Regions from separate parts of the Streptomyces diastaticus subsp. diastaticus genome, predicted to be linked through region 2. Evidence: riboswitches for the same ligand, from Rfam matches in the RefSeq annotation. Region 2 holds a riboswitch; the other holds the start of a gene.

Region 1 (5,134 bases), on a different contig from region 2:
ACCGCGACATCAGCAACCAGGTCATGGGGCTGCTGCGGGCGCTCTCCCCGCTGGTGGAGCCGCTCAGCCTCGACGAGGCCTTCGTCGACCTGGAAGCGGGTGGGGCCGCCTGGGACAGCGCCTCGGCCCAGGAGACGGCCCGCCGGCTGCGGGCGGACATCCGGCGGGTCACCGGGCTGAGCGGATCGGTCGGGCTCGCCGTGTCGAAGATGCTCGCCAAGATCGGCTCCGAGCGGGCCAAACCCGACGGCCTGCTCCTGATCGAGCCGGGTACCGAGCGGGATCTGTTGGCACCGCTTCCGGTCCGGGTGCTGCCGGGCGTCGGCCCGGCCACCGGAGACCACCTGCGCCGCGCGGGCATCACCACCGTCGAGGAGATCGCCGAGGCGGGCCAGGACGAACTGGTCCGGCTGCTCGGCAAGGCGCACGGCGCGGGGCTGTACGCCATGGCCCTCGCCCTCGACGAGCGGCCCGTCGTCTCGGAGCGCGAGGGCAAGTCCGTCTCCGTGGAGGACACCTACGACCTCGACATCCACGACCGGGTCCGGGTGCGCGGCGAGGTCGCGCGGCTGGCGGAGCGGTGCACCGGGCGGCTGCGCGAGGCGGGCCGTTCAGGGCGCACGGTGGTCCTCAAGGTCCGCCGGTACGACTTCTCGACCCTGACGCGTTCGGAGACGCTGCGCGGCCCCACCGACGACCCCGCCGTCGTCCGGGAGTCGGCCGCCCGGCTCCTGGAGGGCGTGGACACCACTGGTGGTGTCCGGCTCCTGGGCGTGGGCGTGAGCGGCCTCGCCGACTACACACAGGAGGACCTGTTCGCCCAGGCCGCGGGGGAGCGGGCGGTCGCCGGGAAGACCGGGCGGGAGCCGGAGGCCCCCGAGGGGATTGAGGCCGAGGCCGTGGACACCGTGGCGCCGGCGGCGCCGGAGGAACGGCGCTGGCCCGCCGGCCATGACGTCGTCCACGAAGTCCACGGCCACGGCTGGATCCAGGGGAGCGGCGTGGGGCGGGTGACGGTCCGCTTCGAGACACCGACCTCGGCGCCGGGCCGGGTGCGCACCTTCCGCACGGAGGACCCGGAGCTCAGCCTGACCGCGCCGCTGCCGCTGGTGGTGGAGAGCGGACACGGGGAGGGGTGACCGGCGGGCGGGGCCCGCGCGGCCTCCGGGGTCCGGCCGTGTTCCCGGCGCTCCCGCCCGCTCTCCCCCGGCCCTGGGTCAGGTCTCCTCGGTGCCCGCGACGTGGCCGAAGTCGCGGTCCGCGGGCGGCTCCGGGGCGGCGAGGTCCAGGCCGTAGTGATGGTAGAGCTGGAGTTCCTGCTCCGGGGAGAGGTGGCGGCCCACACCGAAGTCCGGGGCGTCGCGGATGAGGGCGCGCGCGAACGGTATACGCAGTCCTCCGTCGGTCAGCTCGCTCGGTTCGAGGGGGACGAAGGCGTCGCGGCTGAAGAGGCCGGTGCGGACGGCGGCCCACTCGGGGACGCCGGTCGCGTCGTCCAGATAGACCTCGTCGACCGTGCCCACCTTGGTGCCGTCGCGGTCGAACGCCTTGCGTCCGATCAGGCTGCGGGGATCGATATCGCTCTGCACGGAACCCTCCCAGGGCATCGCAGCACATCCGTCCCTCCTACGAAAGAGCACTTCCTGCCGCTCGGCCACTCGAACGGACCCTGCGTGGTCCCCGCTGATAGGCTGGCTGTGGCTGTCGACCCCGTGCGGGAGAGTCCTCCGGCGATCACCGCGGAGGCGCCGAAGGAGCAACTCCTCCCCGGAATCTCTCAGGCCCCCGTACCGCACGGACGAGGTCACTCTGGAAAGCAGGGCGGGTGGCGGACGGTCCGTGCGCACCTCGGCCTCACCGACGGTGAAAACCGGTGCCCGCGCCGGTGAAGCTCTCAGGTCCGGATGACAGAGGGGGAGGCCGTACGGGCACCCGCGGCGGGTGCCCCTCGCAGGTCGCGTCGACCAGGAGGCCTCCGCAATGACCGCCAACCGCATCCCGCTCTCCCGCCTGGAACAGGGCGTCCCGTTCGAACAGCGGCACATCGGGCCCGACGCCGGTGACCGCGCCAAGATGCTGGCCCAGGTGGGCTACGGCTCGCTGGACGAACTCACCGCCGCCGCCGTCCCCGACGTGATCAAGAGCGCCGACGCCCTGGACCTGCCCGAGGGCCGCTCGGAGGCCGAGGTCCTCGCCGAACTGCGCGGTCTCGCCGACCGCAACCAGGTCGTCGACTCCATGATCGGCCTCGGCTACTACGGCACCTTCACCCCGCCGGTCATCCTGCGCAACGTCATGGAGAACCCGGCCTGGTACACGGCGTACACGCCCTACCAGCCGGAGATCTCGCAGGGCCGGCTGGAGGCGCTGCTGAACTTCCAGACCGCCGTGGCCGACCTCACCGGCCTGCCCACCTCCGGCGCCTCGCTGCTGGACGAAGGCACCGCCGCGGCCGAGGCGATGGCGCTGTCGCGCCGGGTCGGCAAGGTCAAGGAGGGCGTCTTCCTCATCGACGCCGACGCCTTCCCGCAGACCGTCGCGGTGATCGAGACGCGCGCCGAGCCGACCGGTGTCGAGGTGGTCGTCGCCGACCTCGGCGAGGGCATCCCCGCCGAGGTGGCCGAGCGGGGCGTCTTCGGCGTCCTCCTCCAGTACCCCGGCGCCTCCGGCGCCGTCCGCGACCTCAAGCCGGTGATCGACGCGGCGCACGAGCTGGGCGCCGTCGTCACCGTCGCCGCCGACCTGCTCGCCCTGACCCTGCTGACCCCGCCCGGACAGCTCGGCGCGGACATCGCCGTCGGCACCACCCAGCGCTTCGGTGTCCCGATGGGCTTCGGCGGCCCCCACGCCGGATACATGGCGGTCCGCGAGAAGTTCGCCCGCAGCCTGCCCGGCCGCCTGGTCGGCGTCTCGGTGGACGCCGACGGCGACCGCGCGTACCGGCTCGCCCTCCAGACGCGCGAGCAGCACATCCGCCGTGAGAAGGCCACCAGCAACATCTGCACCGCGCAGGTACTGCTCGCCGTGATGGCCGGCATGTACGCCGTCTACCACGGGCCCGAGGGACTGCGCGCCATCGCCGGACGCACCCACCGTTTCGCGGCGCTCCTCGCCGCCGGTCTCCGCCAGGGCGGTGTCGAGGTCACCGAGGAGTCCTTCTTCGACACCGTGACGGCGCGGGTTCCCGGCCGGGCCGCCGAGGTCGCCTCCGCCGCCCGCGAGCGGGGAGTCAACCTGCGGCTGGTCGACACCGACCACGTCTCCGTCGCCTGCGACGAGACCACCACCCGCGCCCACCTCACCGCCGTCTGGGAGTCCTTCGGTGTCGGCGCCGACGTGGACCAGCTGGACGGGGCCGCGCCGGACGCGCTGCCCGGGACGCTGCTCCGCGAGGACGCGTACCTGACCCACCCGGTCTTCCACCAGTACCGCTCCGAGACGGCCATGCTCCGCTACCTGCGCCGGCTGGCCGACCGGGACTACGCGCTGGACCGGGGCATGATCCCGCTCGGCTCGTGCACGATGAAGCTGAACGCCACCACCGAGATGGAGCCGGTCACCTGGCCGGAGTTCGGCGCCCTGCACCCCTTCGCCCCCGCCGGCCAGGCGCAGGGCTACCTCACGCTCATCCGCGAGCTGGAGGAGCGCCTCGCCGAGGTCACCGGCTACGACAAGGTCTCCCTCCAGCCCAACGCCGGTTCGCAGGGCGAACTGGCCGGGCTGCTCGCCGTACGCGGTTACCACCGGGCCAACGGCGACCTGGACCGTACCGTCTGCCTGATCCCCTCCTCGGCCCACGGCACCAACGCCGCCAGCGCCGTCATGGCCGGTATGAAGGTCGTCGTCGTGAAGACCTCCGACGACGGCGAGATCGAGATCGGGGACCTGCGGGCCAAGATCGAGCAGTACCGCGACCAGCTCGCCGTGCTCATGATCACCTACCCGTCGACCCACGGTGTCTTCGAGGCGCACGTCGCCGACATCTGCGCCGCCGTCCACGACGCGGGCGGCCAGGTGTACGTCGACGGCGCCAACCTCAACGCGCTGGTCGGCCTCGCCAAGCCCGGCCGGTTCGGCGGTGACGTCTCCCACCTCAACCTGCACAAGACCTTCTGCATCCCGCACGGCGGCGGCGGCCCCGGCGTCGGTCCGGTCGGCGTCCGCGCGCACCTGGCGCCCTACCTGCCCAACCACCCGCTCCAGCCCGCCGCCGGACCCGCCACCGGTGTCGGCCCCGTCTCGGCCGCCCCGTGGGGTTCGGCGGGCATACTCCCGATCTCCTGGTCGTACGTCCGGCTGATGGGCGGCGAGGGGCTCAAGCGCGCCACCCAGGTCGCGGTCCTCGGCGCCAACTACATCGCCAAGCGGCTGGAGCCGCACTTCCCGGTGCTCTACACCGGTCCCGGCGGTCTCGTCGCCCACGAGTGCATCATCGACCTGCGTCCGCTCACCAAGGCCACCGGTGTCAGCGTCGACGACGTCGCCAAGAGGCTGGTCGACTACGGCTTCCACGCGCCGACCATGTCCTTCCCGGTCGCCGGCACGCTGATGATCGAGCCGACCGAGAGCGAGAACCTCGCCGAGCTGGACCGCTTCTGCGAGGCGATGATCGCCATCCGCGCCGAGATCGAGCAGGTGGCCACCGGCGCCTGGCCGGCCGAGGACAACCCGCTGCGCAACGCCCCGCACACCGCCCGCACCCTCACCGGCGAGTGGGACCACCCGTACACCCGCGAGCAGGCCGTCTTCCCGTCGGGTGTGCACGCGGCCGACAAGTACTGGCCGCCGGTCCGCCGGATCGACCAGGCCTACGGCGACCGCAACCTGGTCTGTTCCTGCCCGCCGCTGGACGCCTACGAGGACTGAGTCGCGGCTCCGGGAGGGGCACACACGTGAGGGCCGGTTCGGACATGTCTCCGAGCCGGCCCCGCCGTTTCTCCTCGCACGGTGCGTGGCGACCGCGCTTCCTCGCTCACGCCGCCCTGGTCACCCGTCCCGGGGTCAGCGGCCGGTGCGGGGGGACGATCTGCCCGTCGGGCAGCAGCTCCCCGGTGTCCTCGAAGATGACGACTCCGTTGCACAGCAGGCTCCACCCTTGTTCCGGGCGGTGCGCCCGGAGGCGGGCGGCCTCCCG
Region 2 (5,134 bases):
GGCGTGCGCGCCCGGGTCGTACACGTCGAGACCGATCGCCAGGTACGGCACGCCGAGGGCGGGCTGGACCCAGGCGCGGCGCAGCGAGCGGAGCGCGGGGGTGCGGTGCGCGTTCTGCCCCAGCAGGGCGTAGAACTGCGGGAGTTCGATGACCGGCTCGGAGATCCGCAGCGGTCCCGGCGGCTGGGCGTCGAGGCCGACGGCGAGGCGGCGCAGGTCCGCCCAGGGCACGCCGACGCCGCCGCCCGGACCGTGCGGATTGATCCAGAGTCCGACCTGGTCCGGGTAGAGCCCGGCGGCGGCCTCACGGGTGGCGACCACCTCGTGGGCGCGGGTCCAGCCGCTGGCCGCCAGTTCCTGGGCGGAGGTGACGCAGGGCGCGTAGCCGAGGCCTTCGACCTCCATGGCGGCGTACTGCGCGTCGGGCGAGCCGGCCTGGCCGTGCCAGAGCAGCATCCAGACCTGCCCGCCGGGGTCGGCGAGCGCGTGCAGCAACCCCTCGTAGGCGTCGTACCGCCCGGGGGCCACCTGGCGCAGCATGTGCTCGACCTGCCCGGCCGCGGCCGTGCCCGACGCACTCACCTGTTGACCGCCCCTTCGTCACTTCGTCCCCCGGGGCCTGCCCCCGTCATGCCGGGACCGGTTCCGCGTGCGGAACCGGTCCCGGCATGAAGACAGCTTAGGCCCTGTACCCGTCGGCGAGGCCGGGCCCGGACGTGGTGCCGGACCCGCCGCCTACGGCTCGCGCCGGTAGAAGGGGCGCAGCTTGCCCGCCATCCAGCGGGCGACCAGGTCGTCCGTGGCGTCCAGCAGGACGAGGTTGACCGGCCACGGGACCGGCGTGCGGCCCAGGGCGCGGCCGAGGGCGTCCATGGCGCGCTGGGCCGCGTCGTCGTCGCGGCGGTTCAGCTCGACGCCGATGAACAGCACCGGGTCCTCGGCCTCGACGCTGGCCAGGCAGCGCCGGGCGGTGGCGACGACACCGGACTCCTCGAACTCCCCGGCGGCGACACCGAGGAAGTCCACCGGGTCCTCCTGCCAGTCGGGCTCGTAGGTGCGCACCCGGCCGCCGGTGGCGGGCCCGTCGAGCGGGGACCGGCCGGTGCGGCACAGTTCGGCCACGGCGAGCGGGGGCAGCGGGACGCCGACGGTGCCGCCCGGGTTGACCGCGATGCCCAGTTGCGGGGGCAGGCCGCGGGCGAACTCGGCGGCGGGGGCGACGGCGAAGGCCAGGTGGCCGCCGACGCAGGAGCGGAACTGCTGCTCCGAGCTGAACACCGGGACGTACGCGCCGCCGTCGATGTCCAGCGTCGGCAGGTCCAGGGCGCCGCTCTCCGGGCCGCCGCCGTTGGGCAGCGGGACCCAGACACTGCTGCGGCCGAGGACCTCGACCAGCCGTCCGCCCGCCGACTCGGCGCCGAGGGAGGCCGCAAGGGCCTCCTCCAGTTCGTTGCTCGGCCATCCGCCGTAGACCCCTTGGGGGGCCTGGGCCGGGATGCTCATCTGCTCACCGCCTGATCACACATACCTCGCCTGCGCCCCGACCCTACCCGCGTCGCGGGCCGGTCGGGGAGCGGGAGTTGACTCAGGCGCGGAAGGTGAGGGCGCGCAGCCGGCCGGCGGCGGCCCGGTCGAGGAGGACGGCGGCGTCGCAGCCGCGCGGCGGGTCGCCCGCCTCCAGGGCGGCCAGCAGGCGGGCGACGGCGCGGCGGTGGCGCAGGAAGGCGTACCTGCTGACGCCTCTGCCGCGGGCCCGCTGGCCGTCCAGGGCGGTGTCCGGGTCGACGTCGAGGAAGAGCAGGTGCAGGGAGCGGCCGCGGCGGCGGGCCTCCCGGGTGAGCCAGTGACGGACCCAGCTCTGGGTGCCGCAGTCGTGGACGACGACGCTGCGGCCCGAGCGGAGCAGGCGGCGCAGGGCGGCGTAGTGGGCGATCCGGGCCAGCGGGCGGTACAGGGCGTAGGGCAGGGCGGCCGGGAGGCGGGCCTCCCACTGCTCGCGGGTGTCCTGGGAGTCGGCGCGGGCGGCGCGGACGGTGCGGCGGATCAGGGTGGACTTGCCGCTGCCGGGCAGGCCGGAGATGACGACCAGGTCGCCCTGGCCGAAGGTGAGGGTGTCGGGTGCGGGGCGGTCGCCGGGGCCCCGCAGGTCGCGGACGGCGGCCGGGGCCCGGCGGGCGCCCGGCTGGGCGGGCAGGGCGGAGAGGGTGGCGTCGAGGGCGAGGGCGGGCGGGACGGGCCCGCCGGAACTGTGGGGCGGGGCGGACACCGCTCGTCCGCTGCTGCTCTGCACCGTGGTCGGCTCCCCCCGTGCGGTCACGTGCGTCATCCTCCCCGATTGTTAAAGAGAAGGTAATGCGGCACAAGCCGATTACCGGTCCTGTCGGCCGCCACCGGCGGTTTCTCTGGCTGGTCACGCAGGGCGGGGGCCGGTTGGTTCCGCCTGGTGGCGGCGGTGGCGCCCGGATGGCTGGAAGCCGCCGTTCGCGGGAGGGACGGCGGGCGCCGTACGGGCCAGGGTGCGCCCGTACGGGGAGGGGTTCTGCCGGGCGGGGGTGCGTGCAATGATGGGCGTCGAACTGCATACCGGCCGCTTGAATCCGCGCGGGAGAGTTCTGCCGGGCCCCGAAGCCCTGGTCAGGACGCCGAAGGAGCAAGTCCCTCCCTTGAATCTCTCAGGCCCCGTACCGCGCGGGCGAGGCACATCTGAAAAGCGGGCCGCTCCGTCGGCCCCACCCAAGGTGCAAGTCATGGCCGCCCGGCCGCGCGTCCGGGTGGCCGGGGCGAACCTCTCAGGTTTCGATGACAGATGGGGAGGATCGATTCCCCCTCGCCGTCATGCCCTGGGAGCGCCCGGATATGAGCCAGACCCCCCGTACGACCGCACTCGACGCCACGCACCGGGCGCTCGGGGCCACGATGACCGACTTCGCCGGCTGGGACATGCCGCTGCGGTACGGCAGTGAGCGCGACGAGCACCAGGCGGTACGGACCCGCGCCGGGCTGTTCGACCTCTCCCACATGGGCGAGATCACCGTGCTGGGCCCCGACGCCACCCGCTTCCTCGCCCACGCCCTGGTCGGCAACATCGCCACCGTAGGCCCCGGCCGGGCCCGCTACACGATGATCTGCCAGGAGGACGGCGGCATCCTCGACGACCTGATCGTCTACCGGCTCGGTACCGTCGAGGCCCCCGAGTTCATGGTCGTCGCCAACGCCGGCAACGCCCAGGTGGTGCTGGACGCGCTGACCGGACGGGCCGCCTCCTTCGACGTCGAGGTCCGCGACGACCGCGACGCGTACGCGCTGCTGGCCGTGCAGGGCCCCGCCTCCAGCGCGATCCTCGCCTCCCTCACCGACGCCGGCCTGGAGGAGCTGAAGTACTACGCGGGCCTGCCCGGCACCGTGGCCGGGGTCGAGGCGCTCATCGCACGGACCGGCTACACCGGCGAGGACGGCTTCGAGCTGTTCGTGGCGCCCGGTGACGCGGTGGCCCTGTGGGAGGCGCTGACCACCGCCGGGGCCGAGGCGGGGCTGGTGCCGTGCGGGCTCTCCTGCCGCGACACGCTGCGTCTGGAGGCCGGCATGCCGCTGTACGGCCACGAGCTGACGAGGGCGCTCACGCCGTTCGACGCCGGACTCGGCCGGCTGGTGAAGTTCGAGAAGGAGGGCGACTTCGTCGGCCGCGCGGCGCTGGAGAAGGCGGCCGAGGAGGCCGCCGCCCGCCCGCCCCGCACCCTGGTCGGCCTGGTCGCCGAGGGCCGCCGGGTGCCGCGCGCCGGCTACCAGGTGGTCGCGGACGGCCAGGTGATCGGCGAGGTCACCTCGGGCGCCCCCTCCCCCACCCTGGGCAAGCCGATCGCCATGGCGTACGTCGACGCCGGCCACGCCGCGCCCGGCACGCCCGGAGTCGGCGTCGACATCCGCGGCAGCCACGAGCCGTACGAGGTCGTGGCCCTGCCCTTCTACAAGCGCCAGAAGTAGCCCCACGTCCCCGCGTCCCCGGGCGGGCCCGGCCGCGCGCCGGGCCCGGAAGTGACGCGACGCACCCGGTCCGTCCCGGATGGCGAGACCTTCCGTTCACCAGCACACCCCCGCGTACAGGAGAATTCACCCCATGAGCAACCCCCAGCAGCTGCGCTACAGCAAGGAGCACGAGTGGCTGTCGGCCGCCGAGAACGGCGTGTCGACGATCGGCATCACGGAGTACGCGGCAGGCGCGCTCGGTGACGTCGTCTACGCCCAGCTCCCGGAGGTCGGCTCCACGGTCACCGCGGGCGAGACCTGCGGCGAGCTGGAGTCGACCAAGTCGGTCAGCGATCTGTACTCCCCCGTCTCCGGTGAGATCACCGAGATCAACGAGGACGTCGTGAACGACCCGTCGCTGGTGAACACCGCCCCCTTCGAGGGCGGCTGGCTGTTCAAGGTGCGCGTCACCGAGGAGCCGGACGATCTGCTCTCGGCCGACGCGTACACCGAGTTCTCCGGCAACTGAGACCACCCCAGGGACTGTGATGTCTTCGAAGTCGCTTCTGAACGCCCCCCTCCACGAGCTCGACCCGGACGTCGCCGCCGCCGTCGACGCCGAGCTGCTCCGTCAGCAGTCCACGCTCGAGATGATCGCCTCGGAGAACTTCGCTCCGGTCGCCGTCATGGAGGCGCAGGGCTCCGTCCTCACCAACAAGTACGCCGAGGGCTACCCCGGCCGCCGCTACTACGGCGGCTGCGAGCACGTCGACGTGATCGAGAAGATCGCCATCGACCGCATCAAGGAGCTGTTCGGCGCCGAGGCGGCCAACGTCCAGCCGCACTCCGGTGCGCAGGCCAACGCCGCCGCGATGTTCGCGCTGCTGAAGCCGGGCGACACGATCATGGGCCTGGACCTGGCCCACGGCGGTCACCTGACCCACGGCATGAAGATCAACTTCTCCGGCAAGCTCTACAACGTGGTCGCCTACCACGTCGACGCCGAGAGCGGTCAGGTCGACATGGCCGAGGTCGAGCGGCTCGCCAAGGAGTCCCGCCCGAAGCTGATCGTGGCCGGCTGGTCGGCCTACCCGCGCCAGCTGGACTTCGCCGCCTTCCGCAGGATCGCGGACGAGGTCGGGGCGTACCTGATGGTGGACATGGCGCACTT

Evidence for each region. A riboswitch is a leader RNA that binds a small molecule or an ion and turns the genes downstream of it on or off. The one in region 2 is predicted to bind glycine.
Region 1: linked by a shared signal. The riboswitch ahead of gcvP (aminomethyl-transferring glycine dehydrogenase) and the one ahead of gcvT (glycine cleavage system aminomethyltransferase GcvT) in region 2 are both predicted to bind glycine.

What each region holds. Positions count from the first base shown of each region.
Region 1 is NZ_BLLN01000003.1:1,324,834-1,329,967, forward strand. It holds gene Sdia_RS14380 (DNA polymerase IV) at 1-1,139, shown strand, start outside; gene Sdia_RS14385 (PRC-barrel domain-containing protein) at 1,218-1,589, opposite strand; glycine riboswitch at 1,706-1,803, shown strand; gene gcvP (aminomethyl-transferring glycine dehydrogenase) at 1,981-4,866, shown strand; gene Sdia_RS14395 (DUF5999 family protein) at 4,973-5,134, opposite strand, start outside.
Region 2 is NZ_BLLN01000005.1:1,825,727-1,830,860, forward strand. It holds gene Sdia_RS25250 (enhanced serine sensitivity protein SseB C-terminal domain-containing protein) at 1-582, opposite strand, end outside; gene Sdia_RS25255 (enhanced serine sensitivity protein SseB) at 736-1,503, opposite strand; gene Sdia_RS25260 (AAA family ATPase) at 1,586-2,317, opposite strand; glycine riboswitch at 2,593-2,697, shown strand; glycine riboswitch at 2,698-2,816, shown strand; gene gcvT (glycine cleavage system aminomethyltransferase GcvT) at 2,857-3,981, shown strand; gene gcvH (glycine cleavage system protein GcvH) at 4,115-4,492, shown strand; gene glyA (serine hydroxymethyltransferase) at 4,512-5,134, shown strand, end outside.